4 regions of the Bradyrhizobium sp. B120 genome follow, and region 4 is predicted to be linked to each of the others. Evidence: predicted binding sites of a transcription regulator. Region 4 holds the regulator's gene; each other region holds the start of a gene.

Region 1 (7,700 bases), 4.5 Mb from region 4:
TCTATCTGATGGATTGCCCCGGCTTCATGATCGGGCTCGAGGCCGAGAAGTCGGCGACCATCCGTCACGGCGTGCGGGCGATGGCGGCGGTCAACCAGAGCACCGTGCCCTGGTGCACGATCATCATCCGCAACGCCTTCGGCGTCGCCGGCGTGGTGCATCAGCCGGCCAACCGGTTCTCGATGCGCTATGCCTGGCCGTCGGCCTATTGGGGCTCGCTGCCGCTCGAGGGTGGCATCGAGGCTGCCTATCGCGCCGAGATCGATGCGGCCAGTGATCCCGCGGCCAAGCTGCGCGAGATCGAGGATCGCCTCAACAAGCTGCGCTCGCCGTTCCGCTCGGCCGAGAAGTTCTGGGTCGAGGAGGTGATCGATCCGCGCAAGACGCGCTCGCTGCTCTGCGAGTTCGCGCGTCTCGCCGAGCCGATCCGCAAGGCCGGGCCGCCGAGCAACATGTCGACGCGGCCGTAAGGCCGCCGCCGCGAACCACCGTGTCATGCGCGGGCTTGACCCGCGCATCCATCGTCCGCAACGGCGGACGAGTAAGTCATGCCAAGCGGGATGGATTGCCGGGTCGAGCCCGGCAATGACGACCTTATCTACTCCGCTTCCCGATGCACGTCGTGGATCACGATGCCCATGCCGTTCTCGGGCATCTTGATCCATTCGCGCCGCTTCAGCGAGCGCTTGGTGTCCTCGTGTCCGCTCGCCCAATGCTCGCGCATCGAGGTGCCGGAGAATTCGTGGTCCTTGGCGTCGCCCTCATAGGCCTTCTGCTGATAGATCAGCTGCAGCAGCGTGATCCCCGGCAGCCGAGCGTTCGCCTTCTTGAGCTGGCGCTCTTCTTCCGACAGCTGGTCGTCGGGGATTTTTCCCAGCGCGTTGTGCAGGGCGGTGCGCAGATTGTAGGTCTTGCGGTAGACGTCGGTGTTGTAGCGGGTGCGCGACGAATACATGATGTCCTTGTGGCGGGCCATCACGTCCTGGATGTCGCGCGGTAGCGTGCCGCGTGCGGAGAACAGGTCGACCTGGAACACCAGCGAGTTGGCGTTGTCTTCCTGATCAAGCAGATGCTGCAGCGGCGTGTTGGAGACGATGCCGCCGTCCCAGAAGTGATCGGTCCCGACCTTCACCATCGGCAGCGCCGGCGGCAGTGCGCCGCTCGCCATGATGTGCTCGGGGATGATCTCGTCATGGGCATTGTCGAAATAGATGAAGTTGCCGGACAGCACGTTCACCGCGCCGACCGCAAAGCGCATCTTCTTGGAATTGATGCGGTCGAAATCGACCAGCTCGAGCAGCGATTCACGCAAGGGCGTGGTGTCGTAATAGCTCGTGGCGGTGCGCGCGCCGGCCGGGCTGAGCCACGGATTGCTCTGATGCGGGGTGAAGAAGCCGGGCTGTCCGAGCGTCGTCGTCAGCCATGAGCTGGTGAAATTGCGCGCCTTGCGAAAGATGTCGCCGTCCGGCGTGTAGTGCCAGATCTTGCGGGAGGTGATGCGATCCCAAAACGTGTGCAGCCGCTCCAGCCGCTTCTCGGGCGGATTGCCGGCGATGATCGCCGAGTTGATCGCACCGATCGAGACGCCGCAGACCCAGTCGGGCTCGATACTGGATTCATGCAGCGCCTGATAGACGCCGGCCTGATAGGCGCCGAGGGCGCCGCCGCCCTGCAGAACCAGCGCCACGCGATCGCATCCTTCGGGACGCCAGCCGGGCGTCGCGTGATCGATATCGTCGACATGAGGGGACCGCGCGTCCATATCAGACACTCCAAAAATTGCGGCGAGAATTCAGGGTGCCGATGACGCCGTGATGACAAGTGCCGCGCCGGCGCACGGCGCATCCGCCATGCCCGCCTGCATGGTTAGCATTGGCCTGATCAGCGACACGCGGGTCATGCAAGCGTAACCGCGGTCATGCCCGTGACGGAAATCCCTCATATCGCTGTCAATCTCGGCCGCTAGCCTCCGCCCAATGTTTCCGAACAGGGGGTTATTGCGATGCGCAGGGAAGATCTGCTCAAGCTTCCGTCCATGCCGGCTGCTGGTCCGAGCTATCCCGCCGGACCCTACCGCTTCATCGATCGCGAATTCCTCGTCATCACGTATGAGACCGATCCTGAATTGATCCGCGCCGGCCTGCCTGAGCCGCTGGAGCCGATCGAGCAGGCGATCGTGCATTACGAATGGATCAAGATGCCCGACAGCTCCGGCTTCGGCAGCTACACCGAGTCCGGCCTCGTGATCCCCGCGCGGCTGCATGGCGAAGAAGTCAACTTCGTCTGCCAGATGTATCTCGACGATGATCCACCTATCGCGGCCGGCCGCGAGATCTGGGGCTTTCCGAAGAAGTACGCCCATCCCAAGCTCGAGATCGTCAAGGACACCCTGACCGGCACCCTGGAATATGCCGGCCAGCTCGTTGCGATGGGCACGATGGGCTACAAGCACGAGAGCATGGCGGGCAATGGCGACATCACCCGCGCCACGCTGTCGAAGACGCAAGTCAATCTGAAGATGATCCCCGGCGTCGACGGTCATCTCGAGATCTGCCAGCTCGTTGCGATCAACCTGACCGACATCGTCGTCAAGGGATCGTGGATCGGGCCGGGCCGCCTGCATCTGGTGCCGCACGTCAACGCACCGGTCGCGGATTTCCCGGTCAAGCGCGTCGTCGGCGCGCATCATTACATCGCCGATTTGACGCTGCCGTTCGGCCGCGTCGTGCACGACTACAACAAGGACGTCGCAGAGGCGGCACCGACCGGTCTCGCCGCGGAGTAGCACGCAGCGAGGCCCGATCAGGCCGCGACCGGCTTCGCCTCCGGCGCGACCTTGGGCTGCGGCCGCGAGATCGCCAGCACACTCAGCGCGGCGATTACGCAGAGCGCGCCGGCGATGAAGAAGGCCGGCAGATAGCTTGCATAGAGCGTGCGCGACAGCCCGGCCCCGAACGCGGCGGCGCCGGCGCCGAGCTGGTGGCCGGCGAAGATCCAGCCGAACACCAGATTGGCGCGCTCAGCGCCGAAGCGCTGCGCGGTCAGGCGCACCGTCGGCGGCACGGTCGCGATCCAGTCGAGCCCGTAGAACATCGCAAACAGCGACAGGCCGTAGAACGTGAAGTCGGAGTACGGCAGATACAGCAGCGACAGCCCGCGCAGGCCGTAGTACCAGAACAGCAGCTTGCGATTGTCGAAGCGGTCCGACAGCCAGCCCGAGATGATGGTGCCGAAGAAATCGAAGATGCCCATCGCCGCGAGCAGGCTCGCGGCCTGTACCTGCGGGATGCCGTAGTCGAGGCACATCGGGATCAGGTGGACCTGGACGAGGCCGTTGGTCGAGGCGCCGCAGACGAAGAAGGTCGCGAACAGGATCCAGAACACCGACGACTTCGAGGAGTCGCGCAGCGTGCCGAGCGCGGCCGCCATGATCGGCGCATTGGCCGGCGGCGGCGCGGGCAGGGGCGCGGTGCCTTCGTCGCCGAACGGGCGCAGGCCGACGTCGCTCGGCCGGTCGCGCATCACCATCAGCACGGCAAAGGCGGCGACGCCGAGCATGACGCAGACGAGGCCGAGCGCGACACGCCAGCCGTAACGCTCGGTGATGGTCGCGAGCAGCGGCAGGAAGGCGAGCTGTCCGGTCGCGACGCTCGCAGTGAGCATGCCGATCACGAGGCCGCGTCGCGCCACGAACCAGCGCGTCGCGATCGTCGCGCCGAGCACCAGCGCGGTCATGCCGGTGCCGATCCCGATCACCACGCCCCACAACAGGACGAGCTGCCACACCTGCGTCATGGCGAGCGAGGCCAACAGTCCCGACACCACGATCAATTGCGCCGCCAGCGTCACATTGCGCAGGCCGTAGCGGTTCATCAGCGCGGCGGCGAATGGCGCCATCAGCCCGAACAGGATGAAGCGGATCGACAGCGCGGAGGAGATCTCGGCGGTGGACCAGCCGAATTCCTTCTGCAGCGGCACGATGAAGACACCGGGTGCGCCGACGGTGCCGGCCGAGATCAGCGCAGCCAGGAAGGTCACGGCGACCATCACCCAGCCGTAATGGATGTTGCGGCGGGCGAGGGCGGAAGCAAGCCAGTTCGAGATCATTGGGCCCCGGATGAAATACAATGAGGGTTCTATTCGTGATGCACAATATGCCACGAGGGAGCTATGGCTAAAATGCCAAAGTTCCCTCGTTTTCGGACTCGGAGGTGGGGCCGTTTTAAACTAGTGCGTGACCCGCTCGACGGCGATCGCGGTGGCTTCGCCGCCGCCGATGCACAGGGCCGCGACGCCGCGCTTCAGATTCTGCGCCTCCAGCGCGTGCAGCAGGGTCACGATCAGCCGTGCGCCGGTGGCGCCGATCGGATGGCCGAGCGCGCAGGCGCCGCCGTTGATGTTCAGCCGGTCACGCGGAATGCCGAGGTCGCGCTGCGCCGCCATCGCCACCACCGCGAACGCCTCGTTGATCTCGAACAGGTCGACATCGCCGACGCTCCAGCCGACCTTGTCGAGCAGCTTTCTGATCGCCGGGATCGGCGCGGTGGTGAACCATTGCGGCTCCTGGCTGTGGGTGGCGTGGCCCTTGATCTCGGCCAGAACAGGCAGGCCGTCGCGGTCGGCGAGCGAGCGCCGCGCCAGGATCAGCGCCGCGGCGCCGTCGGCATTGGCCGAGGAGGCGGCCGGTGTGATGGTGCCGTTGGCGCGGAACGCCGGCTTCAGGCCGGGGATTTTTGCCGGATCGACCTTCAGCGGGTGCTCGTCATTGGCGATGATGCGCGGACCAGCCTTCTCCGTGAGCGTGATCGGCGCGATCTCCGCCTTGAAGGCGCCGCCCTCGACCGCTTTGCGGGCGCGGCTTAGCGTCTCCATCGCATAGGTGTCCTGGTCGGCGCGGGTGAACTGATAGGCTTCCGCGGTGGCCTCGCCGAAATCGCCCATCGAGCGGCCGGTCTCATAGGCGTCCTCGAGCCCGTCCATCATCATGTGGTCGATGATGCGGTCGTGGCCGGCGCGATAGCCGCCGCGCGCCTTCTGCAAGAGATACGGCGCGTTGCTCATGCTCTCCATGCCGCCGGACAGCACGATCTCGGCCGAGCCGGCCTTGATGATGTCGTGCGCCAGCATGGTCGCCTTCATGCCGGAACCGCAGACCTTGTTGACGGTGGTGGCGCCGGTGGCATCCGGAAGCCCGGCGCCGCGCGCGGCCTGACGGGCGGGGGCCTGGCCCTGGCCGGCGGGCAGCACGTTGCCCATGAACACCTCGTCGATGCGCTCGGGCGCAAGCTTAGCGCGCTCCAGCGCCGCGCCGATCACGTGCGAACCGAGCTTGTGCGCCGCGAGCGGCGTGAGCTCGCCCATGAAGCGGCCAAGTGGGGTGCGGGCGGCGGAGAGGATGACGACGGGATCGGTGCTGGTTGCCATGGCAGGATTCCCTTCAATGCCGGGGATTTGATTGGATTATTATCATCATATGATGCGATGCAAAAAATGCAACTCCACGTCCTATGACAAAATGTCGTGTTCGCATGAGTTGGAGTGGCCGGGATAGTTCCGCAATCACCACCGTCGTCCTGGCCAAAGCCGGGACGACGCCGAATGTGTGGCGCGGTCCTTATCCACAATCGTCGTCCCTGCGAAAGCAGGGACCCATAACCACAGGGTCGTGTTGTTAGAGAGGGGTGTGGCCCCAGCGTCGCGCAACAAATCCCATTTGGGGTAATGGGTCCTGGCTTTCGCCAGGACGACGATGAGGATGGGTTCTCGCGCGATACGACGTACCGTCATTGCGTACCTGATCTCGGTGTCATCGCCAGGCTCGACCGGGCGATCCAGTATTCCAGAGACGTTGGTGCTCGAATCGAGAAGCCGCGGCGTACTGGATCGCCCGCATGCGCGGGCGATGACAGTTGTAATGGGGATACAGCTTCGCGCTCTCGCGACATGATTTGCCCGAGCTTTGCTTTTCATTCCGGCCTCTCTTGAACAGAGGGCGCAGGGAAAGCCGGGTGCCGATCGCACCCATGGGCCCCGAGCAATGGGTAGAAAGCTCGGGGGTAGGACCACAGGTGTAACCGGAGCAATCCGGCTTTCCCTGCGCGATGGGTTACGGCTTACTTCGTGCTCTCCCCGGCGAGACTGGGCTTGCTTGTCACCGCCTTCGCAAAACGCTTGCGCGTCTTGCGAGAGGACACCTGCCGCTAGGGCGTCAGGACCACACGACTTCACCGTCCGCATCATGCGCACTCGTCAGCTGCGCAATCCGCGTCCACCGCATCTCGACCCACGTTCGTGACGATCGCGAAGCGCCCCTCGATTGGGCGAGACGGGCGAACCATACACCGAGTTGATTTTCTGATAAAGCGAAATATTTTTATGCAAGGGGCTTGCGCCGTCGGGCAACTCAGTGATTGAGAATTTCCCTGTGGAGGTGGCGCGTCCCGGATGGCCCGCGACGTGACCTAGTCCGACCGCCAGGCGCCGAGCAAGAACCGCCGCTTCGGTGTCGAGCCTGCCTGCTTCTGCACGTCGGGCAGGTCGACGGCGTAACGCTTCATCAATAGCTTGATGGCGATCCCGATGATCACAAAGGGCGTCACGTAGATCGCGAAAACTTCGAAGGCTGTCATGGCGTCCTCCGCGATTTCGGCGGAGGCATGTTAGCACATTCATCCTGCGGGGCGGAGGGGGCCGATTCGGCGGCCGCAGGGGGCTGGGCAGTGCAACGCGGTTGCCGCCGATGCCCACGCGCATGGCTGCATGCGGCGGCTTCGATTGACACCGACAGGCTCGGCGCTACGCTCGCGGAACAGGACGTTTTCCCAAGAGAATCAACGGCCGGGATCTAAAAATCCGGATTCAAGACCCAGAAGAACCAAGAAAAGGGCAGGACACGCCGTGACACGCGTCATCGCGTCTTGAGCGGGACCACGCGGACTTCCGCGCTCGCGCCATTTCGCATCCGTAGCTATCGCTTTCAATGGCCGTCCGACCTGCTCACCTCCTGGGCGTTCGAGGTCGAGACGCTGGTGCTCGGCTGGTACATCATGGTCGAGACCGGCTCGGTGCTGCTGCTGACCGTGATGGCCTCGTTGCAATATGTCGGAACGCTGGTCGCGCCCGTCGTCGGCATGATCGGCGACCGCATGGGGCATCGCGATCTGCTCGCCGTGATGCGCTTTGCCTACACGGCGCTCGCCGGGATCATCATGATTCTGGCGCTATCAGGCCATCTGGCGCCGCTGAATGTCATGATCATCGTCGCGCTGATGGGCGTGATCCGTCCGTCGGACCTCGGCGTGCGCGGCGCGCTGCTGGCCGACATCATGCCGCCGGCGCAGATGGTCGGCGCCATCAGCCTGGCGCGCACGACGCAGGACTCGGCGCGCATCGCCGGCGCACTGAGCGGAGCGGGATTGTTCGCGGCGCTCGGCATCGGCTACGTCTATGTCGGGATCGCGAGCTTCTATTTCGTTGCCGCGGTGCTGATGCTCTGCATGGGCCGGCCGGCACAAGTGCACGGCGCGGCCGATCAATCGGCAAGCGACTTGCCCGGTTCGGCGCTGCTGCGCGACCTCAAGGAGGGCATCGTCTATGCCTGGAGCGGCCCCGGCATGCGCGCGGCGCTCTGCGTCGCGTTCCTCGCCAACCTCACCGCGTTTCCGCTCACCAACGGCCTGCTGCCTTTCGTCGCGCGCGAC
Region 2 (7,700 bases), 1.1 Mb from region 4:
CTCGACTTCTCGCCAGCGAAGCTGATCTCAGGGATGAGCCAGCTCGGCTGGATCACCATGATGATGATCCCGCCGAATCCCGGCGCGTCGTTCCCGCTCTATATGCAGGCGCTCGGCGAGACGCTGTCGATCGCGCTGCTCGGCACGACGCTTGCGGCACTCTTTGCGCTGCCGGTCAGTCTCTTGGCGGCGCGCAACATCATCCCCTCAAACCTGATCCGCTTTCCGGTGCGCCGCTTCCTGGACTCGATCCGCGGCGTCGATACGCTGATCTGGGCGCTGGTCTGGATCAACGTCGTCGGCCTCGGCCCGTTCGCCGGCGTGCTGGCGATCATGGTCTCCGACTTCGGCGCGTTCGGAAAGCTGTTCTCGGAGGCGATCGAAGCGGCGGACCGCAAGCAGGTCGAGGGCATCCGCGCCTCCGGCGGCAACGCGCTGCATGAGATCCGCTTCGGCCTGCTGCCGCAGGTGTTGCCCGTGATCGCTGGCCAGGTGCTCTACTTCATCGAATCGAACACGCGGTCGGCCACCATCATCGGCATCGTTGGCGCCGGCGGCATCGGCCTGCAGCTCGCCGAGCAGATCCGCGTGCTGGAATGGCAGAAGGTGTCGTTCCTGATCCTGATGATCCTGATCGCGGTCGCCGCGATCGATTTCATCTCGAGCAAGTTGCGCTTTGCCATCATCGGCCAAAGGGCGGTGGTGTAACCTCCCCCCGCAAGAGCGGGGCGAGGGAGCAGAGAGGTCAGCTATTCTCGACGAGAAACTCCACCCGCTCGGCGGCGAAGCGCGAGCGCTTGGTCACCAGCGGGCGGTCCAGCATGTCGACGTCGGTCGCGTCGACCACCAGGACCGGCCGGCCCAGCGGCAGATCGAGCCGTGCGGCGTCGGTCGCATCGGCGATCGCCGCTGTGATCCGGGTCGAGGCGCGGTGGTAATCCTTGACGCCGTAATGCCCGAGCAGCTTCGTCATCGAGCGAACGTCGGCGAACACGCTGCCGGCATCGGGAAAGCGCTCGGCCGACAGCCAGGTGGTCGAAACACAGATCGGCGTCCGATCGGCGAGCCGCACCGCCTCGATCCGGATCAGCGGCGCGCCGATCTTCAGGCCGAGCTCGCGCGCGATCTCGCGATTGGCGACGTCGCTGCCTGCATCGATCAGCTGGCCGCGCGGCTCGTGGCCGCCGGCGCCAACGATCTCTGAGAATCGCGTACGTGAGCGTAGCGGGTAGGCAAGGCGCTGGGCTTCGACATAGGTGCCGCTGCCGCGCTCGGCGCGCACCAGGCCGCGCTCGGCGAGTGCGGCGAGCGCCCGCCGCACGGTGTGACGGTTGACTCGGTAAGTCTCGGCGATCTCCATCTCGCCGGGCAGCTTTTCGCCCGCGGCAAAGCGGCCGTCGGCGATGCCGCGCTCGATGCCGTCAGCGACCTGCCGCCACAAGGCGACGCCGGAACTTTCCTGCATGCTCATCGCGCGGTGATACCAGAAATCTTCGGTTTGTCACGAAACAGTCATGGCGCTCGGCTATCAAGTTGTCTATTATCATAGACAACTTGATACAAGCAAGGTTGCCCATGAATTCGACCATGAGTTCGACCGGACCCGACAGCAAACAGGCCCAGCGCAAGGCCGCAATGACGGTGCTGGCGCACTCCGCCGCGGCCGACATCGCAGGCAGGCTGGCGGCGATCGCGGTGCCCACGCATGAGAACCTGCGCGAGCCGGAGAACGGCCTCGTGATGATGCGCGGGCGGATCGGTGGCGACGGTGCGCCGTTCAATGTCGGCGAGGCGACGGTGTCGCGCGCGGCGGTGCGGCTTGCGACCGGCGAAGTCGGCTTCGGCTACACGCTCGGCCGCGATGCGCACAAGGCGCAGATGATCGCGCTGTGCGACGCCATGGTGCAGTCCGCGGAGCTGTCCGGCGAGGTGGAGGCCAAGGTGATCGCGCCGCTGCGTGCCGCCATGAATGCCGAGCGCAGTCGCAAGGCCGCGGAGACCGCGGCGACGCGGGTTGATTTCTACACGATGGTGCGCGGTGAGGGGTGATGCAATGACGACGATTGCCGAAATGCCCGCAGGGTTTGCCGACAAGGTGCTGTCGGCGCAGTCCACGTTTCGCTCCGTGATGGATGCGATGGCGCGCCCGGGCAGCGTGCAGCGCGTCGCCGCTGATGTCGGAACGCCCGCCGGCATGATGCGCGGCGCGGCCGCGATCGCGCTGACGCTATTCGATCACGACACGCCGATCTGGCTCGATGCCGCGATGTCGGCGACGCCGGATGTCGCCCGCTGGCTGAAGTTTCACGCCAGCGCGCCGGTGATCGCCGATTCCGCGATCGCGAGCTTCGCGCTGATCGGCGATGCCGCGAACCTGCCGGCGCTGGAGCGCTTCGCGTTCGGCAGCAACGAATATCCTGACCGCTCGACCACGCTGATCCTGCAGGTCGACAGCCTGACGCAGGGTCCGGCCTTCGAGCTGAAGGGGCCCGGCATCGACGGCAGCGCGCTGTTGCAGGCGATGATCAAGCCGCGCGACCTGTTCCAGCGGCTGTCGATCAATGAAGCGCTGTTCCCGCGCGGCATCGACGTCGTGCTGGTCCATGACGACAAGATTGTCGCGATCCCGCGCACCACGCGGCTGATCGCAAGCGGAGTGTGAGCGATGTATGTAGCCGTCAAGGGAGGCGAGCGCGCCATCGAGAACGCCCATCGGCTGCTGGCGCATGAGCGGCGCGGCGATCGCGATGTGCCCGAGGTGACGCTGGCGCAGATCTCCGAGCAGCTCGCGCTCGGCGTCGACCGCGTGATGACCGAAGGTTCGCTCTACGACCGCGAGCTTGCGGCGCTCGCGATCAAGCAGGCGCGCGGCGACATGATCGAGGCGATCTTCCTGGTTCGCGCCTTCCGCGCCACGCTGCCGCGCTTCGGCGCCACCGAGCCGGTCAATACCGGCGCGATGCAGGTGCGGCGACGGATCTCCTCGACCTTCAAGGACGTTCCGGGCGGCCAGATCCTGGGGCCGACCTTCGATTACACCCATCGCCTGCTCGATCCGCAGCTCGCGGAAGGTTTTGTGCCGGAGCAGCCGGCGACCGCGGAAGCCTCGCAGGCGGCAACGCCGCGGGTCACCGACATTCTCGGCCGTGACGGCCTGATCGAATCGTCGCCGCAGGCCGATAGCGATGCTGCGGTCGGCGACCTCACGCGCGAGCCGCTGAACTTCCCGGCCGATCGTGATCTGCGGCTGCAGAATCTGGCGCGCGGCGACGAGGGTTTTCTGCTCGCGCTCGGCTATTCGACGCAGCGCGGCTACGGCCGCAACCATCCCTTCGCCGGCGAGATCCGCTTCGGCGAGGTCGAGGTCGAATTCGCAGCCGAAGACGTCGGCTTTGCGGTCCCGCTCGGCTCGATCGAGCTCACCGAGTGCCAGATGGTCAACCAGTTCAAGGGCTCGACGACCGAGGCGCCGTGCTTCACCCGCGGCTATGGCCTCGCCTTCGGCCAGAGCGAGCGCAAGACCATGTCGATGGCGCTGGTCGATCGCGCGCTGCGCGCACGCGAACTCGGCGAGGAGGCGGCGGCGCCGGCGCAGGACGAGGAGTTCGTGATGTCGCACTCCGACAATGTGCAGTCGACCGGCTTCGTCGAGCATCTCAAGCTGCCGCATTACGTCGACTTCCAGTCCGAGCTCGGCCTGCTGCGCAAGCTGCGGCGGGAGTTCGCGGAAGCCAACGAGGCCGTGGAACTGCAGGAGGCCGCGGAATGAACGCGCCGACGTACAATTTCGCCTATCTCGACGAGCAGACCAAGCGGATGATCCGCCGCGCGATCCTGAAGGCGATCGCGATCCCCGGCTATCAGGTGCCGTTCGCGAGCCGCGAGATGCCGATGCCCTATGGCTGGGGCACCGGCGGCGTGCAGGTGACAGCCGCGATCCTCGGTCCCGACGACGTGCTGAAGGTGATCGACCAGGGCTCGGACGACACCACCAACGCGATCTCGATCCGCAAGTTCTTCGGCAAGACCGCGGGTGTCGCGACCACGACCTCGACCACGGACGCGACCGTGATCCAGACCCGGCACCGCATTCCCGAGGCGTCGCTGCACGCCGGGCAGGTGCTGGTCTATCAGGTGCCGATCCCCGAGCCGCTGCGCTTCCTCGAGCCGCGCGAGACCGAGACGCGGCGGATGCACGCGCTCGCCGAATACGGGCTGATGCACGTTAAGCTCTACGAGGATATCGCGCGCTTCGGCCATATCGCGACCGCCTACGCCTATCCGGTGAAGGTGAATGCACGCTACGTGATGGACCCGTCGCCGACGCCGAAATTCGACAATCCGAAGATGGACAATTGCGCGGCGCTGCAGCTGTTCGGCGCCGGCCGCGAGAAGCGCATCTACGCGATCCCACCCTACACCACGGTGGTCTCGCTGGATTTCGAAGATCATCCGTTCACGCGCTACCGCTTCGACGCAGCCTGCGCGCTGTGCGGTGCCGACAATTCCTATCTCGACGAGATCGTCACCGACGACAAGGGCGGGCGGATGTTCGTCTGCTCCGACACCGACTTCTGCGAGCAGCGCCAGGCCGCCGGCCATCACGGCACCGAGAGCGCGGCGCCGCACAAGGAGAAGGCGCATGTCTGAGCTCTCGAGCCTCGACAATGATCAGCCGCTGCTGGTGGCCGAGGGGCTTGGCAAGAATTACGGCCGGCTCCCGGCCTGCCGCGACGTCTCGTTTGCGCTCTATGCCGGAGAGGTGCTTGCGATCGTCGGCGAGTCCGGTTCGGGCAAGTCGACCTTGCTGCAACTGCTCTCCGCGCAGCTCGCGCCGAGCGCGGGACGGGTGTCCTACCGGATGCGCGACGGCGTGCTGCGCGATCTTGCCGAGCTCGGCGAGGCCGAGCGGCGCTTCCTGTTCCGCACCGACTGGGGCTTTGTGCACCAGGATCCTGCGCAGGGATTGCGGATGGGCGTCTCTGCCGGCGCCAATGTCGGCGAGCGGCTGATGGCGGTCGGCTGGAATCACTACGGTCGTATCAGAGACACCGCATCGACCTGGCTCGATCGAGTCGAGATCGATGTCGGCCGCATCGACGATGCGCCGAAGACCTATTCCGGCGGCATGCGGCAGCGGCTGCAGATCGCGCGCAACCTCGTCACCGAGCCGCGGCTGGTGTTCATGGACGAGCCGACCGGCGGTCTCGACGTCTCGGTGCAGGCGCGCCTGCTCGACCTGATGCGCAATCTCGTCAGCGAGCTCGGCCTTGCCGCCATCGTCGTGACCCACGATCTCGCGGTCGCGCGCCTTTTGTCGCATCGCGTGATGGTGATGAAGGGCGGGCGTGTCATCGAGACCGGTCTCACCGACCAGGTGCTCGATGATCCCCGCGAGCCCTATACCCAGCTGCTCGTTTCCTCGATACTGCCGCCATGAGCTTGCCAATGACCGCGATGATCGAACTTGCCAACGCCGAGAAGACCTTCACCATGCATTTACAAGGCGGCGTCGAGCTGCCGGTGGTGCGCGGCGTCTCGTTCCACGCCGATCCCGGCGAATGCGTGGTGCTGTCGGGCCCGTCGGGCGCCGGCAAATCCTCGATCCTGAAGATGATCTTCGGCAATTATCGCTGCGACAGCGGCCGGATCGGCATCCGCCACCACGGCAAGGTTGTTGACCTCGCGACCGCCGAGCCGCGCCAGGTGTTGAGCATCCGCCGCTCGACGATCGGCTATGTCAGCCAGTTCCTGCGCGCCGTGCCGCGGGTGGCGACGATCGACGTCGTCGCCGAGCCGTTGATCGCCAACGGCGTGGCGCGCGAGGAAGCCCGCGAACGCGCCGGGAGACTGTTGCGTCGGCTCAACATTCCGGAGCGGCTGTGGACGTTGCCGCCCTCGACCTTCTCCGGCGGCGAGCAGCAGCGGGTCAACATCGCGCGCGGCTTCATCTCGGACCTGCCGATTCTGCTGCTGGACGAGCCGACCGCTTCGCTCGATGCGGCGAATCGCGCAGTGGTGGTCGAGCTGATTGCGGAGAAAAAGACCAAGGGCGTCGCGATGGTCGCGATTGTCCATGACGACGAAATCCGCCATCTGATTGCCGACCGTATCGTCGATGTGACCTCGTTCGCCGCTGCTGCCTGAAGGACTGTTTGAAATGACTGCCAAGCAAGACACCATCATCGGCAACGCCCGGCTGGTCCTCGCCGATCGCGTGATCGAGCAGGGCTGGGTTGCGATCGTTGACGGCAAGATCGCCGAATTCGGCGAGGGCAGGGCGCCCGAGGCCGCCGAGGACGCCGGCGGCGATCTCCTGATGCCCGGGCTGATCGAGCTGCACACCGACCATCTCGAAATGCACTACGTGCCGCGGCCGAAGGTGTTCTGGAATCCGGTCGCCGCCGTGATCTCCTATGACGGGCAGCTCGCGACCTCGGGCATCACCACGGTGTTGGATTCGCTGCGGGTCTGGCGCGAGGACGGCGCCGAGGACGTCGACGGCCGCGCCGGCGTGCTGGCGGCGGCGATCTCGGCCGCGCGCGAGGAGGACCTGCTGCGTGCCGATCACTTCCTGCATCTGCGCTGCGAGGTGCCGATGCCCGATGTCGTCGCCGAGGCCAAGGAGCTGATCGAGCGGCCGGACGTGCGGCTGATGTCGCTGATGGACCATACGCCGGGCCAGCGCCAGTTCCGCGACGAGGTCAAGCTGCGCGATTACTACCGCGGCAAGGGCGGCGGCATGACCGACGCCCAGCTCGACGTGCTGTTCGCGCGGCGCTTCGCCTATCAGAAGGAATATGCGGTGGCGAACACCCGCGCGATCGTCGCGCTGGCACATCAATACAAGATTCCGCTCGCGAGCCACGACGACACCACGGACGAAAACGTGGTCGACGCCGTCAACGACAAGGTCGCGGTCGCGGAATTCCCGACCACGATGGAAGCCGCGCGCGGTCTGCACGCCGCCGGCATCGACATCCTGATGGGCGCACCAAACGTGGTGCGCGGCGGCTCGCACTCCGGCAATATCGCCGCCGTCGATCTCGCCAATGAGGGCATGCTCGATATCCTGTCGTCGGATTACATCCCCTCCAGCCTCTTGATGGCCGCCCTGCAACTGCCGCGGCATGTGCCGGCGATCGATCTCGCTTCCGCTGTCCGCACCGTGACCAAGACGCCCGCCGAAGCGGTCGGCCTGTCCGATCGCGGCGAGATCGCGGTCGGCAGGCGCGCCGATCTGATCCGCGTGCACGTCGCGCGCGATCTGCCTGTCGTGCGCAGCGTCTGGCGCGAAGGGGGGAGGGTCGCGTGACCGGTGCGTCCGTCGTCGCCGGACAGCAGGCCAGCACGGTCGGTCCAGGCCGGTTGATCCTGGTGGTCGGCCCGAGCGGCGCCGGCAAGGACACGCTGCTGGGGCTGGCGAAGGCGGCCTGCGCCGATGACCGTGATGTCGTGTTTCCTCGCCGCCTGATCACCCGCCAGGCCTCGGCGTCGGAAGACAATGAAGAGGTCAGCGCGGAGGCCTTCCAGCGTGCGGTCGCCGCCGGCGATTACGCCATGCACTGGGAAGCGCACGGCCATCGCTATGCGCTGTCGCGCGCGATCAATGATGAGATCCGCGCCGGGCGCACCGTGATCGCGAACGTCTCGCGCACGGTGATCGCGGCGGCACGCCGCAAGTATGCCAATGCCGTCGT
Region 3 (7,700 bases), 1.1 Mb from region 4:
TCACGGCAAGGACGAGCGCGTGCTCGTCAAGTCGTTCTACGAGGGCGAGGAGTACCTCTATCGCCTGGTCAAGATGCTCGCCGGCGGGAAATGATGGCTGACGGAAAGACGAAGACACGGGTTGCGGTCGCCGGCCTCGGCGCGATCGGCACCGACGTCGTCAAGGCGCTCGATCAGGGCATCGAGGGCCTGACCCTGGTTGCGGTGTCGGCGAACAGTCCGGACAAGCACCGCAGCTGGATCGAAGGGCTCAAGTCTGCGCCGAAGCTGGTGCCGATCGAGCAGCTGGCCGAGGTCGCCGACATCGTGGTCGAGTGCGCGCCGAGCAGACTGGTGCGCTCGATCGTGGCGCCGGTGGTCGCGCGCGGCAAGACCGCGGTCGTGCTCAGCGTCGGCGCACTGTTGCAGAACGAGGACCTGGTCGACCTCGCGAAGGCGCATGGCGGCCAGATCATCGTGCCGACCGGCGCGCTGATCGGGCTCGATGCCGTGACCGCGGCCGCGGTCGGGACCATCCATTCGGCAAGGCTGGTGACGCGGAAGCCGGTCGCGGGCCTCGTCGGCGCGCCGCATCTGGTCGCGAACAACATCCGGATCGAAGGCATCACCGAGCCGCTGCGCATCTTCGAGGGCAGCGCGCGCGACGCGGCAAAGGGCTTTCCGGCCAATCTCAACGTCGCGGTGGCGCTGTCGCTCGCCGGCATCGGCCCCGATCGCACAAGGGTCGAGATCTGGGCCGATCCGACGGTGACGCGCAACACCCACCGCATCGAGGTCGATTCCGATTCCGCGCGGTTCTCGATGATGATCGAGAACATCCCCTCGGAGAATCCGAAGACCGGCCGCATCACCGCGCTGTCGGTGATCGCCTGCCTGCGCAAGCTGCGCGCGTCCTTGCGGATCGGGACGTGATGAAGATCGGGCCCGACGATCTCTTGCTGATCATCGACGTGCAGAACGATTTCTGCCCTGGCGGCGCGCTGGCGGTGGCCGATGGCGATGCCGTCGTGCCTGTCGTCAACCGGCTCGCCGGGCGCTTCGACCATGTCGTGCTGACCCAGGACTGGCATCCGGCGGGCCACAGCTCGTTTGCGACCTCGCATTCGGGCGCGGCGCCATTCTCCTCGATCACCATGCCCTATGGGCCGCAGACGCTGTGGCCGGATCATTGTATCCAGGGCACCGCCGGCGCCGCGTTTCATCCCGACCTCGTAACCGACCGGGCCGAACTCGTGATCCGCAAGGGGTTTCGCGGCGCAATCGATTCCTATTCGGCGTTCTTCGAGAACGACCGGACAACCCCGACTGGGCTCGCCGGTTATCTGCGCGAGCGCGGCCTCAGGCGCGTCGTGATGGCCGGGCTCGCGACGGATTTTTGCGTGCAGTATTCGGCGCTCGATGCACGGCGGCTCGGCTTCGAGACCACGGTCGTGCTGTCTGGCTGCCGCGCCATCGATCTCGGCGGCTCGCTTGCTGCCGCCACGGTGGCGATGCGCGAGGCCGGCGTGGCGCTCGTTGAGGAGATTCCCTGAGCGTGGCCGGGCCGGGGCAAAAACCATTGTTTTGACTGGCCTTTTGTTCTAATCCCCAGCCGTTGATGATCACGCGCAGCGGAGCTTTCGTGTCGGGACAGGTTTTGCGGATAGGAACGCGCAAGAGCGCGATGGCGCTCGCGCAGACGGACGAGGTCGCGCGGCTGCTGCGCGCCTCGGCGGGCGACCTTGCCGTCGAGATCGTCAAGTTCGAGACCCGCGGCGACCAGGACCAGACCAGCAAGCTATTGCGTCACGGCGGCAAGGGCGGCGCCTTCGTCGCCGAGATCCGCGAAGCCATGCGTGCCGGCACGTTGCAGGCTGCAATGCATTCGCTGAAGGACGTGCCGGGCAATGAGGAGACGCCGGGTCTCGTCCTCGCCGCGATGCTGGCGCGCGATGCGGCCAATGACAGCCTCGTGCTGCGGCCGGGCCTGACGCTGGATGCGTTTCGCGCCTCGCGCGGCAAGGGCTTCATGATCGGCACCAATGCCGTGCGCCGCGCCGCCTACCTGCGCCGGCTGTTTCCAGAGGCGACCGTGATCCATTATCGCGGCGCCGCCGACACGCGAATTGCAAAACTCGATCGCGGTGCCAAGCAGCGGCTGCCCGATGGCGGCGAGGTGGGGCCGGCGGATGCGCTGGTGATGGCGCGTTCCGGCCTCGAGCGCATCGGCATGACCGCGCGTATCGCGCATGATTTCTCCGTCGACGAGATGCTTCCGGCGGTCGGTCAGGGCATCGTCGCGGTCGAATGCGTCGAGGCCGACTGGGCGACGCGGGCGCGGCTCGCTGGTATCGACGATGCGCCGTCGCGGCTTGCGGCCGAGGCCGAGCGCGAGGTGCTGTGGGTGCTCAACGGCCATTGCAATTCGCCGATCGCCGGCCACGCCACGCTCGTTGGAAACGAGCTGACGCTGCGCGCCTCCGTGCTCGACGAGGCCGGTGCCGGCTTCATCGAGGTGACGCGGCGCGGGCCGGCGGACCGGCCGCGCGAGCTCGGCCGCGCCGTCGGCATGGAGCTGCTCGTGAAGGGCGCCGCCGAGATCATCGCGCGGACAAGGGTGGACGAATAGCGATATCTATCCCACGTCGTCCCGGCGAAAGCCGGGACCCATAACCACGAATGTTGGTTTTGGGACGTTGCTGGGACCGCAGCTCGCTTGAACAACTACTGACGGTGGTTATGGGTCCCGGCTTTCGCCGGGACGACACCGGTGTGGGGGGCCTAATCCCGATCAGCCTGCAACGGCCAACTGTCGATGATGCGGAAGCGCGATGCCGGGTCGGCTTGCTTGAATAGTGCGATGCGGTCGATCGTGAGCCGCGCAAGCTCGATCGCCGCGAACCGCTCGCGCAGCCGCGCCATGATCGGGCCGCGCCGCTCGTCGCTCAATCGCCCGGTCAGCGTCATGTGGAAGCGGAATTCCTCCATGACGTAAGGATAGCCCCAGCGATCGAGATAGTCGCGTTGCCGCTCCGTGAGCCGTTCGGGCCTGCGCCGCGCGCGATCTTGCGGCGTGAGCGGCGCACGGAACGTATCGAACGCGGTGACGCAATCGGCGGCGAGCTGTTGCAGATCATCCGAGCGGCTCGCCGGGATCACGGCGATGAAGCCGCTGATGGCATCGACAACCGGTTCGATCACCGGAATACGCCGCGCGCGGCCGGCGAAGGCAGCGCACGCATCGAGCAGCTCGGACTCGTTCCTGCCGTCGGCGAGCGCGGTCGGCGCCTTCAGGGTGGCGTGGAAGCCGTATTTGCGCGGATCCTCCGTCACCTCGCGCCAGTCGGGCGCGACGCCATCGGGAAACGGCAGGTCGTCGCCTGACACGGCATCGTAGCCGAGCAGCGCCGAACCGAAGCGGTGCAGGGCGCTGTCGGGTGACGGCGCATAATAGATCGCGTAGCGCGGAGTGTTGGCCATGGCGGCAGAATAGGTCCTGACTATGCTGCCGCAACCGTTTTGCGCGGGGCGAGCGAATGAACAAGGCAGCTCGCGTCTGCCAGATGCACCAACCGTCCGGCCGCGATCACGGCGACGATGCGCGGCCGCAGCGGCGCCTTGTCGTCGACGACGATGATGTCGGCGCGGCTGCCGGCGGCGAGCACGCCGCGGTCGGCAAGCCCCGCCGCGCGTGCCGGCGCCGACGAGATCAGGTCCCAGGCCTTGGCGAGCGGCAGGATGCCATCGGCGGCGAGGCGGAACGCGGCGAGCAGTTGTGCCGGATAATAGTAGTCCGACGCCAGCACCGAGCAGAGGCCCTGTGCGATCATGTCGGATGCCTTGGTCCAGCCGGTGTGGCTGCCGCCGCGCACCACATTGGGCGCGCCGAACACGATGAAGTCGCCGGCAGCGGCGGCGTCGCGCGCGGTCTCCTCATTGACGGGGAATTCGGCGATCGTGGCACCGAGCGCGCGAAACTCCTGGCGCATCGCCGGGGTGTTGTCGTCATGCGAGAGCATGCGGATGTTTGCCGCACGTGCAGCGGCAGCCAGCCGCGCGATCGACGCCGGCACCTCGGGACGGCGCGCCACGATCCGATCGAGCATGTCGTTGACGGCTTCGATGGAGAGCCCGGTGCGTTCGGCCAGCTGGTTGCGCTTCTTCGGCTTGACGTTGCTGTGGTCGTTGAAGGCGAACAGGTCGATGCGGCCCTCGGTGAGCCATTGAATGATCTCGGCTTCGGCTTCGAGATTGTGGGTCTCGTGACGCAGGTGGAAGCGCGTATCGGCGGCGAGCTGCGGCCGCAGCGCCTCGATCGCATCGAGCAGCTTGCGCGCATTCTCCGCGCTGCGCAGGCCGGGCTCCCACGACCAGGTCGTGCCATGGAACACGGTGGTGATGCCGTTGGCGATTGCCTGCCGGTCGCTGTCAACAAGCGCCACGTCGGTCGGGAAATCGACGCCGGGGCGCGGCATCATCTGCCGCTCGAACGCATCGCCGTGCAGGTCGATGATACCGGGCAGCACCAGTAGGCCACCGGCATTGATGTGGAGCGCGGCGCGGCTCTGTTCGGCGCCGAGTGATCCGATGTCGCGGCCTGAGGTCCGCAGCGAGGTCTCGACCAAGGCACCGTCAACCAGCGCGCGTCCGCCCTCGATGAAAATGTCCGTCACGATACGGTGCTCCGTTATTGATTCCGTGATTGGGATACGGCCTCGGCCTCGTACTTGTCGAGAAATTCCTCGACCGCGAGCGCGCGAAAGTCGGGCAGCACACGACGAAGTGTTTCGTGATCCCAGTCCCACCACGCGAGCGCGGCAAGGCGATCCGCTGCCGTCTCGGAGAAGCGTCGCTTCACCGGACGCGCGGGATTTCCGGCAACGATGGTGTAGGCGGGCACATCCTTGGTCACGATCGCGCCGGCGGCGACGACAGCGCCGGTTCCGACGTTCCGGCCCGGCAGCAGGATCGCACCGTGACCGATCCAGACGTCATGGCCGATATGCACGTGATGCGCACGTCGCCAGTTGAAGAAGTCGGTGTCGTCGCTCTCGCCGGGAAAATAGGCGCTGGCGCGGTAGGTGAAATGCGCCTGGGTCGCACGATGCATCGGGTGGTTGCCGGGATTGATGCGGGTCATCGCTGCGATCGAGCAGAACTTGCCGATCGAGGTGTAGGTGATCTGGCTATCGTTCACGACGTAGGAATAGTCATCCATGCTGACTTCAAGCAGGATGGTGCGCGCGCCGACCTCGGTATATTGGCCGAGCTTGCTCTCGCGTACCGACGCAGTCGGGTCGATCGTCGGCACAACCGAGAGTGTTTTTCCGGCCATCAGGGCCTCCGCAAATCGTGTAAATCTTTGGCTTCCGGGGAGATGCGCGCTCGTCATCAGGACGCTTGATGACAACATCATGACGTTGCGATGACGGCAAGGGAACGGCAAGGGAGGGGTGTGGACGATCGCCGCACTGCAACGTCACGTCACATAACTGTTAAACACCGGGGATAGCGATGGCTCAACGCGGCGCGGTTGGAGCATTACATGCTGGTGGTGGATGGTTTGACGTGCCGGTTCGGCACAAAAGCCGCAGTCGACAACGCATCCTTTTCGATCGCGCCGGGCAGCTTTGTCGGCGTGATCGGCCGCTCCGGTGCCGGCAAGTCGACCTTGCTGCGGATGATCAACCGTCTCGCCGATCCGACCTCCGGCCGTATCCTGTTTGAAGGCACCGATGTCACCGCGCTGCGCGGCAAGGCGCTGCGGCAGTGGCGGGCGCGTTCGGCGATGATCTTCCAGCAGTTCAATCTGGTCGGCCGTCTCGACGTGCTGACCAACGTGCTGATGGGCCGGCTTGCGCAGATCCCGTCGTGGCGTTCGCTGGCGCAAGTCTGGCCGGAGCAGGACAGGGCGCTTGCGCTGTCCGCGCTCGAGCAGTTCGACATCGCCCAGCTCGCGGCGCAGCGCGCCGATCAGCTCTCCGGCGGCCAGCAGCAGCGTGTCGCGATTGCCCGCGCGCTGGTGCAGGAACCCGACATCATCCTTGCCGACGAACCGATCGCTTCGCTCGATCCGCGCAACACCAAGATCGTGATGGATGCGCTGCTGCGCATCAACAAGCATTTCGGCATCACGGTGCTCTGCAATCTGCACTCGCTCGACCTGGCGCGAAGCTATTGCGACCGCCTGATCGGCATGGCGGCGGGGCGCGTGGTGTTCGACGGCGCCCCCGCGGCGCTGACCGACCATATTGCCCGCGAGCTCTACGACCTCGAGGCCAATGACGTCATGGGCGCGGCCCCGCTGCCCGTGCCCGATGGCGCAACTGCTCCGGCGCTCGGCACCGCAGCCGCGGCCTGAGCGGCGCATTTTCGAAAAACAGGGCAACCGGGCATTTCGCCCGGCCAATAGGCGTAACTACCAAAGAGGGGTAACATGATCACTCGTCGCATCGTTCTGGCCGGCGCCGCCGCGCTGGCATTCGCTGGCTCGGCTTCGGCCGAGGACTGGAAGACCAAGTATCCGGAGATCACCTTCGCGGTGATCCCAGCCGAAAACGGCTCCGGCGTCACCGAACGCTACGGCCCGCTTACCGAATATCTGTCGAAGGAACTCGGCATCAAGGTGAATCTGCGCGTCGCCAACGACTACGCAGCCGTCATCGAGGGCCAGCGCGCCGGCAACATCCAGATCGGTTACTACGGCCCGGCGTCGTTCGCCCGCGCCCGCCTCACCGGCGTCAAGACCGACGCGTTCGTGATCGACGTCAATGCCGACGGTTCGAAGGGCTATTATTCGGTGTTCTACGTGCTCGCCAAGAGCCCGTACCAGAAGGTCGAAGACCTCAAGGGCAAGAATATCGGCCTGGTCGATCCCAACTCGACCTCCGGCAACAACATGCCGCGCTTCAAGCTGAACCAGATGGGGATCGATCCGGAGACCTATTTCTCCAAGGTGGTCTTCACCGGCAGCCACGAGAACGCCGTGCTGGCGCTGGCGCAGGGCACCGTCGACGTCGCCGCCAACTGGTGGAATGCCGACGACGATTCCAACCTGACCCGCATGCTCGCCAAGAACATGGTGAAGTCGAGCGACGGCACGCCGCTGAAGAAGGAAGACTTCCGCATCATCGTGAAGTCCGACCTGATCATCAACTCGCCCTACGCCTATCTCGAGAGCCTTCCCGACGACATGAAGGCGAAGATCAAGCAGGCCTTCCTCGACATGCCGAAGAAGGACCCGGAAGCCTTCAAGAAGCTGTCCGACGGCAAGAACCTGCCGTGGCAGCCGGTCACCAACGCCGACTACGACAAGACCATCGAACTGATCAAGTTCGTCGACGCCCTGCGCAAGAAGGGCTCCTGATCGCACATCGCCGCTGAACGGGGCCGGGTTCGACAACCCGGCCCTTTTCGTTCATCCCTCGAGCAGACCGGCCCGCATCGATGGCGACCGCCATTTCCATCCTTCCAGCACAGCAATTGGCGACGCTGAACGATGCCTATCGCAAGGCGGTCGCGCGCAAGCGGCTGAAGGCGACGGTGGCAGCTGCGGTGTTCTGCGCGGCGCTGTTTATCGCAGCGCTCGGCGCCGATGTGAACCTGCACACGTTGTTCACCTATTTCGGCAACTTCGTCAGCTATTTCGACCGCATCCTGACGCTGGATTCCGGCGCGCGGGTCTGGACCGATCCGGTGGAATGGTTCTGGGGCCTGAAGAA
Region 4 (7,700 bases):
CGTCTGGCCGACAACTGAAGGCGGCTTATCCGATGCTTCAGATCGAAATCTACGACGCCGCCGGCAAGACCCGAACCTTGCTGAGCTGACAGGCCTGGTTACCGGGCCTCGTAGGCGGTTTTCCGCCTACTCGACGCCGGCTTCCTGCGGGGTGAATTCGTAGACCGACGAGCAGAACTCGCAAGTCACGACCACCTTGCCGTCCTTGACCATCTCGGCGCGATCGTTCGGCGCAAAGCTCTTCAGCATCGACGACACCGCATCGCGCGAGCAGGAGCACTGCGCGCGGAGCGTTTGCGGATTAAAGACGCGCACGCCGCGTTCGTGGAACAGGCGGTACAACAGCCGTTCGCCGGAGAGATCGGGATCGATCAGCTCGACATCCTCGACGGTGGAGATCAGCGACTGCCCCTCGACCCAGGCATCGTCATCCGGCACGCTGTGCGTGGCCGTACCTTCCGGCGCATCGCCGGGATGCAGATCGGCCTGCTTGGCGCGTTCGGGGGCCTTGGGCAGGAATTGCAGCAGGATGCCGCCAGCGCGCCAGTGCAGCTTGCCGCCTTCGCCGCCGCGCATCTCCTCGCCGACCGCGAGCCGCACCCGGGTCGGAATCTGCTCCGAGCGCAGGAAATATTCGTGGGCCGCCTCTTCGAGGCCGCCGCCGTCGAGCGCGACCAGGCCCTGGTAGCGGCTGGTGTTCGCGCCCTGATCGATGGTCATCGCAAGGTGGCCCTTGCCGAGCAGCTCACCCGAGCTCTGCCCATCCTTGAGGCGCGCCACATCGTAGCGCGCATAGGCACGCAGCCGGTCGGGCGCCTGGAAATCGACGATCAGGAGCGAGACCGGACCGTCGGTCCGGGTCTGCAGGATGAAGCGGCCCTCGAACTTGACGGAGGAGCCGAGCAGCGTGGTCAGCACAATGGCCTCGCCGAGCAGCTTGCCGACCGCGGGCGGATAATCGTGCTTGTGCAGGATCTCGTCGAGCGCGGGGCCGAGCCGGGTCAGCCGGCCGCGCAAGTCCAGCGCGCCGACCTCGAAGGCCAGCACGGCATCGTCGACAGGAACCGCCGAGGGCGCGCGAATGGGCGTCTCGGCCTGGATTTTGATGTCGGGGGATTGTGAAACCATGGCGCTCTATCTGGGGTCTCGGACCATGAAATAAAGGGGTTCAGCAGAACCGATCTATCCGTCGTCCCTGCGAAAGCAGGGACCCATAACCACCGATGTCAGTTGCTGCATCGAGCTGGAGCCCCAGCCTTCACAACAACTGGCAGCGATGGTTATGGGTCCCGGGTCGCGCTGCGCTTGCCCGGGACGACAACGTTAGTGACCTACAATTACGCGACCGTGTCGAAACACCAGGCCAGGATGCCCTTCTGCGCATGCAGGCGGTTTTCCGCCTCGTCGAACACCACGGATTGCGGCCCGTCGATCACCTCGTCGGTGACCTCCTCGCCGCGATGCGCGGGCAGGCAGTGCATGAACAGCGCGTCCGGCTTGGCGAGCGACATCAGCTTGGCATTGACCTGATAGGGCTTCAGCACGTTGTGGCGGTGCTCGCCCTCCTTGTCGCCCATCGACACCCAGGTGTCGGTGACGACGCAGTCGGCGCCGCGCACGGCGGCTTCCGGATCGGTGCCGAGCATGATCGGCGCGCCGGTGGCCTTGATCCAGTCCCGCATCGGCTTCTTCGGCGAGAGCTCCGGCGGGGTCGCGATGTTGAGATTGAACTTGAAGCGCTCGGCGGCGTGCGCCCAGGAGGCCAGCACGTTGTTGTCGTCGCCGGTCCAGGCCACCGTCTTGCCCTCGATCGAGCCGCGGTTTTCCTCATAGGTCATGAGGTCGGCCATCACCTGGCAGGGATGCGAACGCCGGGTCAGCCCGTTGATGACGGGCACGGTGGCATGAGCGGCGAGCTCGAGCAGCGCGTCATGGTTGAGGATGCGGATCATGATCGCATCGACATAGCGCGACAGCACGCGCGCGGTGTCGGCGATGGTCTCGCCGCGGCCGAGCTGCATCTCGGCGCCGGTCAGCATGATGGATTCACCGCCGAGCTGGCGCATGCCGACGTCGAACGACACCCTTGTGCGGGTCGACGGGCGCTCGAAGATCATCGCCAGCGTCTTGCCTTCGAGCGGCTTCCTGCCCTTCTCATGCGCCTTCAGCTTCGCCTTCATGGCGGCTCCGGCAGAGAGCATGTTGCGCAGCTCAGCGAGCGGCAGCTCGTTGATGTCGAGGAAATGACGGACCGGCTTGCTCATTATCCAGCCGCCTTCTTCGGCTGCGGCGCCGATAGCACGGAGCAGGCGTGCTCGAGCGCCGTGATCGACTGGTCGATCTCGGCCTCGGTCACGATCAGGGGCGCGAGGAACCGCACCACATTGTCGCCGGCGCCGACGGTGAGCAGCTTCTCGTTGCGCAGCGCGGCGATCAGATCGCCCGACGGCACCACCGCCTTGACGCCGATCAACAGGCCCTCGCCGCGCACCTCCGACAGCACGCCGGGATAGCGGTCGACGACGGAAGCGAGCTTCTGCTTGAGCAGCAGCGACATCTTCTGCACGTGCTCGAAGAAGCCGGGCTTGAGCATGACGTCGAGCACGGCATTGGCGGCGGCGACCGCGAGCGGATTGCCGCCGAAGGTCGAGCCGTGCGAGCCCGGCGCCATGCCGGCCGCAGCCGGCGCGGTCGCCAGCACCGCGCCGATCGGGAAACCGCCGCCGAGCGCCTTGGCCAGCGACATCACGTCCGGCGTGACGCCGGTGCGCTTGTAGGCGAACAGCTCGCCGGTGCGGCCCATGCCGGTCTGCACTTCGTCGAATGCGAGCAGCAGGCCATGCTCGTCGCACAGCGCGCGCAGCGCCTTGAAGAACGCCTGCGGCGCCGAGCGCACGCCGCCCTCGCCCTGCACCGGCTCGATCAGGATGCCGGCGGTGTGCGGGCCGATCGCCTTCTTCACCGCCTCGATGTCGCCGTGCGGCACCTGGTCGAAGCCGTCCATCGGCGGGCCGAAGCCCTCGAGATATTTCGCCGAGCCGGTCGCAGCCAGCGTGCCGAGCGTGCGGCCATGGAAGGCTCCTTCGAAGGTGATGATGCGGTAGCGTTCGGGATGGCCCTTGGAGAAGTGGTGGTGGCGGACCAGCTTGATCACGCCCTCCATCGCTTCGGCGCCGGAATTGCAGAAGAACACGAAGTCGGCAAAGCTCTGCTCGCACAGCCGCGCGGCAAGCACCTCGCCGTCCGGGCTCTTGAACAGGTTCGACATGTGCCAGAGCTTGGTCGCCTGCTCCTGCAGCGCCTTGACCAGATGCGGATGCGCATGCCCGAGCGCGTTCACCGCGACGCCGGAGGTGAAATCGAGATAGCGGTCGCCATTGGTTGCGATCAGCCAGGCGCCCTCACCGCGCTCGAAGCCGAGATCGACCCGGGCGAAGACGGGGAGCAGATGCGACGAGGCGTTGGTCATGGCGTTCACTGCCGGTTTGAAGCCGTCAATTGCTGCGCGCCTTGACGCCAACGCAGCAACCGCCAGCTTCGGAAAACAAAACGGCCGCCTTTGCGGGCGGCACGTGCGGGTCATTCTATGCGGCGGCCGGTCAGTGTCAATCGCCAGGAGCCGGCCTTTGCCGGCCTTCCTGCAATGCGAAACCGGCGCAATCCGGAGCATTCCGGTGCGGTGGAAAAGCCTCATAGCAATGCTTAACTTTGTGGGAACATGTGGACGCACGGCCGCGGACTCTTGCGCCAGAGTCACGCCATATTGTAGCGTTTGGCCTGTCGGGTACGACATCTCGTGCGGCAGTACTGGACCCTCTAAGTAGCCTTCGTGTCTCCTGTAAACGTTCGGGCGCAACACCGTGCCCGGCGAGGGCTAAGGGATTCTGGCCGCAGGGATATTTGTCCAGATTGGCTCGCAGCGCCGCTCCGATGAGTGGCCGGCGCCATGCGAAAGGAAGAATGTGATGACTCTATTGACATGGTCCGACGATCGCGTCGAGCAGCTGAAGAAGCTCTGGGAATCCGGCCTCTCGGCCAGCCAGATCGCGGCGGAACTTGGCAATGTGACGCGAAACGCCGTGATCGGCAAAGTACATCGGCTCGGCCTCTCCGGCCGCGCCAAGGCCCCCTCCACGGCTGCGCCGCGGCAGCGCAAGGCGCGCCCCGCCCAGCATATGATGCGGGTGGCGCGCCCGGTCTCGCGCGGCAACACCGCGCTTGCGCACGCCTTCGAGGTCGAGATGGAGCCCGATCCGATCTCCTTCGACAACGTGGTGCCGATGAGCCAGCGGCTGTCGCTGCTCGAGCTCAACGAGGCCACCTGCCACTGGCCGGTCGGCGATCCCTCGAGCCCGGAATTCTTCTTCTGCGGCGGCAAGGCACTCGCCGGCCTGCCCTATTGCGCGCATCACTCGCGCGTCGCCTACCAGCCCGCCGCCGATCGCCGCCGGCCGTCGGCGAAGCCACAGATCAAGTAAGCACTCGGGAAACTGCCTGGACTACAAAACAAATCCCCGCGAAAGCGGGGATTTTTTTGTGGCTCGTAGCCCGGATACAGCCGCCAGCGTCGTCCCGGCGCAGGCCGGGACCCATAACCACGAATGGGTGTTGTTAGAAAGTCGTCTAGCCGCGTGCCGATTGCGCCCGCCGCGGCGTATGGGTCCCGGCCTTCGCCGGGACGACAGGGTGTTGCGGCTTGTGATTACCGCACGGCCTTACGGCTGCGGCTCGGCCTTCGCGAAGCGGTCATCGAGTGCGTAGCCGGCGCCGCGCACGGTGCGGATCGGATCCTGCTCGCGGCCCGGATTGAGCAGCTTGCGCAGGCGGCCGATATGCACGTCGACGGTCCGCTCATCGATATAGATGTCGCGGCCCCAGACGCTGTCGAGCAACTGCTCGCGGCTGAACACGCGGCCAGGGTGCTCGAGGAAGAATTCGAGCAGCCGGTACTCGGTCGGACCGAGATCGATCGGACGCCCCGAGCGCGCCACGCGGCGCTTCTCGCGGTCGAGCTCGATGTCGCCGTAAGTCAGCACGGTCGCAAGCCGCTCCGGGCTCGCGCGGCGCAACAGGCCCTTCACCCGCGCCAGCAGTTCGGGCACCGAGAACGGCTTGACGATGTAATCGTCGGCGCCGGTGGCAAGCCCGCGCACGCGCTCGCTCTCCTCGCCGCGCGCGGTCAGCATGATGATCGGAAGCTGCTTGGTCTCGGGCCGCGCCCGCAGACGGCGGCACAGCTCGATGCCGGACAGGCCCGGCAGCATCCAGTCCAGTACCACGAGGTCGGGAACGCGCTCCTTCAGACGGGTGTCGGCATCGTCGCCGCGCCCGACCGTTTCGACATCGTAGCCTTCCGCATCGAGGTTGTAGCGCAACAGTGTCGTCAGCGCTTCCTCGTCTTCGACTACCAGAATGCGTGCGCTCATCGGTTTAAGTTCTCTCTCTGTGGTGATCCGTTGCCCAGACGCAAACCGAAACGCTTACTTTCCTGAGCATAATCCCCGCGGAAACGACTTGTCGTGAAGACAATCCGGCTCCGCGCTTGCGGATCATGTCCTAGGTACCCGGCACCGTGGTGGCAAAGTTGGTCATGTCGCCCTTCGGACGCTTGTCGGTGATCTGCTGGCCCTCGATCATATAGAACACGGTTTCGGCGATGTTGGTGGCGTGATCGCCGATCCGCTCGATGTTCTTGGCGCAGAACATCAGATGGATGCAGAACGAGATGTTGCGGGGATCCTCCATCATGTAGGTCAGCAGCTCGCGGAACAGCGAGGTGCAGATCGCATCGACCTCCTCGTCGCCCTTCCAGACGTTCATCGCCGCCGGCAGGTCGTGCGCGGCATAGGCGTCGAGCACCGACTTGACCTGCGACAGCACGAGGTCGGTCATGTGCTCAAGGCCGCGGATCAGCTTCAGCGGCTGGAAATCGCTTTCCAGCGCCGCGACGCGCTTGCCCATGTTCTTGGCGAGGTCGCCGATCCGCTCAAGGTCGGTGGCGACGCGCATCGCGCTGACGATTTCGCGCAGATCGATCGCCATCGGCTGGCGGCGGGCGATCGTCAGCACCGCGCGCTCTTCGATGACGCGCTGCAGATTGTCGATCTCGATGTCGGCGGCGACGACGCGCTTGCCGAGCGCGACGTCGCGACGGATCAGCGCGTCGACCGACTCGGTGATCATCCGCTCGACGAGGCCGCCCATCTCGGCGACCAGGCGGGTCAACTCCTGCAGGTCGCTGTCGAATGCCTTGGCGGTATGTTCAGAAGCCATCGCTTGTCTCCCTCATGATCCCGGGGATCATGATTTGGTGTCCTCAGTTTCGCATGATCCGATCGGAAAACCGGTGCCCACTTTTGCCGATCATGCGCTAGCCGAACCGGCCGGTGATGTAGTCCTGGGTGCGTCGATCGCTCGGCGAGGTGAAGATCTTGTTGGTGTCGTCGAACTCGATCAGCTCACCGAGATACATGAAGGCAGTCTTGTCGGAGACGCGCGCCGCCTGCTGCATGTTGTGGGTTACGATCGCGATCGTGTAGTCCTCGGAGAGCTCCTGGATCAGCTCCTCGACCTTGGCGGTCGAGATCGGATCGAGCGCCGAGCACGGCTCGTCGAACAGGATCACCTCGGGCCGCACCGCCACGGTGCGCGCGATGCACAGGCGCTGCTGCTGGCCGCCGGAGAGCGACAGGCCGGAAGCGTTCAGCTTGTCCTTGACCTCGTTCCACAGCGCGCCGCCGCGCAGCGCCTTCTCGACCCGGTCGTCCATCTCGGACTTCGAGATCTTCTCGTAGAGGCGGATGCCGAAGGCGATGTTCTCGTAGATCGTCATCGGGAACGGCGTCGGCTTCTGGAACACCATGCCGACCCGCGCGCGGAGCAGGTTGAGGTCGAGCTTGGGATCGAGAATGTTGGTCTGGTCCAGCATCAGCTGGCCGACCGCGCGCTGGCCCGGATAGAGATCGTACATCCGGTTGAAGATGCGCAGCAGGGTCGACTTGCCGCAGCCCGACGGGCCGATGAACGCCGTGACGCGGTTGGTGCCGAGCGTCAGGTTGATGTTCTTCAGCGCGTGGTGCTCGCCGTAATAGAAGTTGAGGTTGCGCACCGTGACTTTCGGCGGCGCTTCCGGCAGCGGCACCTGGGGAACGTGGCTCGCGACGGTTGTGGAGACGGAAAGCTCGGTCATTTTGCGGCCCTTTCGGCACCAAGGATACGCGCGCCGATATTCAGCGCGAGCACAGTGAAGGTGATGAGCAGCGCACCGCTCCACGCCAGCTCTTTCCAGTAGGCGTAGGGGCTCTGCACGAAGTTGTTGATGGTCACCGGCAGGTTGGCCATCGTCTTGGTCAGGTCCAGGCTGAAGAACTGGTTCGACAGCGCGGTGAACAGCAGCGGCGCGGTCTCACCGGCAACACGGGCGGTCGCCAGCAGCACGCCGGTGATCAAGCCGCTACGGGCGGCACGATAAGCGATCCGCTTGATCACCAGCGAACGCGGCAGGCCGAGCGCGGAGGCCGCCTCGCGCAGCGGATTGGGCACCAGCAGCAGCATGTCCTCGGTGGTGCGCAGCACGACCGGGATCACGATCACGGCGAGCGCAAGACTGCCTGCGATCGCCGAGAAGCCGCGCATCGGCACCACCACCGCGCCATAGATGAACAGGCCGATGATGATCGAAGGCGCGCTGAGCAGGATGT

Evidence for each region. The regulator PhoB, encoded in region 4, activates phosphate uptake and scavenging genes when phosphate is short. The targets are predictions, from matches to a motif close to TGTCATNNANCTGTCAT.
Region 1: the regulator PhoB is predicted to act here: its motif matches at 1,804-1,820, upstream of ACOIX3_RS17020 (acetoacetate decarboxylase).
Region 2: the regulator PhoB is predicted to act here: its motif matches at 1,500-1,516, upstream of phnF (phosphonate metabolism transcriptional regulator PhnF).
Region 3: the regulator PhoB is predicted to act here: its motif matches at 5,383-5,399, upstream of phnC (phosphonate ABC transporter ATP-binding protein).

Annotation. Positions count from the first base shown of each region.
Region 1 is NZ_CP185242.1:3,786,423-3,794,122, forward strand. It holds gene ACOIX3_RS17010 (acyl-CoA carboxylase subunit beta) at 1-470, shown strand, start outside; gene ACOIX3_RS17015 (patatin-like phospholipase family protein) at 599-1,762, opposite strand; gene ACOIX3_RS17020 (acetoacetate decarboxylase) at 2,003-2,785, shown strand; gene ACOIX3_RS17025 (MFS transporter) at 2,803-4,107, opposite strand; gene ACOIX3_RS17030 (acetyl-CoA C-acyltransferase) at 4,228-5,424, opposite strand; gene ACOIX3_RS17035 (hypothetical protein) at 6,462-6,629, opposite strand; gene ACOIX3_RS17040 (MFS transporter) at 6,918-7,700, shown strand, end outside.
Region 2 is NZ_CP185242.1:7,161,289-7,168,988, reverse strand. It holds gene phnE (phosphonate ABC transporter, permease protein PhnE) at 1-708, shown strand, start outside; gene phnF (phosphonate metabolism transcriptional regulator PhnF) at 746-1,471, opposite strand; gene phnG (phosphonate C-P lyase system protein PhnG) at 1,588-2,049, shown strand; gene phnH (phosphonate C-P lyase system protein PhnH) at 2,054-2,662, shown strand; gene ACOIX3_RS33290 (carbon-phosphorus lyase complex subunit PhnI) at 2,666-3,769, shown strand; gene ACOIX3_RS33285 (alpha-D-ribose 1-methylphosphonate 5-phosphate C-P-lyase PhnJ) at 3,766-4,650, shown strand; gene phnK (phosphonate C-P lyase system protein PhnK) at 4,643-5,440, shown strand; gene phnL (phosphonate C-P lyase system protein PhnL) at 5,449-6,147, shown strand; gene ACOIX3_RS33270 (alpha-D-ribose 1-methylphosphonate 5-triphosphate diphosphatase) at 6,161-7,315, shown strand; gene phnN (phosphonate metabolism protein/1,5-bisphosphokinase (PRPP-forming) PhnN) at 7,312-7,700, shown strand, end outside.
Region 3 is NZ_CP185242.1:7,169,736-7,177,435, reverse strand. It holds gene ACOIX3_RS33360 (M20/M25/M40 family metallo-hydrolase) at 1-94, shown strand, start outside; gene ACOIX3_RS33355 (aspartate dehydrogenase) at 94-912, shown strand; gene pncA (bifunctional nicotinamidase/pyrazinamidase) at 912-1,532, shown strand; gene hemC (hydroxymethylbilane synthase) at 1,598-2,608, shown strand; gene ACOIX3_RS33340 (DUF1045 domain-containing protein) at 2,761-3,459, opposite strand; gene ACOIX3_RS33335 (alpha-D-ribose 1-methylphosphonate 5-triphosphate diphosphatase) at 3,480-4,652, opposite strand; gene ACOIX3_RS33330 (chloramphenicol acetyltransferase) at 4,667-5,314, opposite strand; gene phnC (phosphonate ABC transporter ATP-binding protein) at 5,525-6,340, shown strand; gene phnD (phosphonate ABC transporter substrate-binding protein) at 6,416-7,345, shown strand; gene phnE (phosphonate ABC transporter, permease protein PhnE) at 7,426-7,700, shown strand, end outside.
Region 4 is NZ_CP185242.1:8,269,457-8,277,156, forward strand. It holds gene ACOIX3_RS38355 (hypothetical protein) at 1-89, shown strand, start outside; gene ACOIX3_RS38360 (Hsp33 family molecular chaperone) at 127-1,128, opposite strand; gene argF (ornithine carbamoyltransferase) at 1,338-2,264, opposite strand; gene ACOIX3_RS38370 (aspartate aminotransferase family protein) at 2,264-3,469, opposite strand; gene ACOIX3_RS38375 (GcrA family cell cycle regulator) at 3,966-4,478, shown strand; gene phoB (phosphate regulon transcriptional regulator PhoB) at 4,716-5,426, opposite strand; gene phoU (phosphate signaling complex protein PhoU) at 5,557-6,273, opposite strand; gene pstB (phosphate ABC transporter ATP-binding protein PstB) at 6,371-7,189, opposite strand; gene pstA (phosphate ABC transporter permease PstA) at 7,186-7,700, opposite strand, start outside.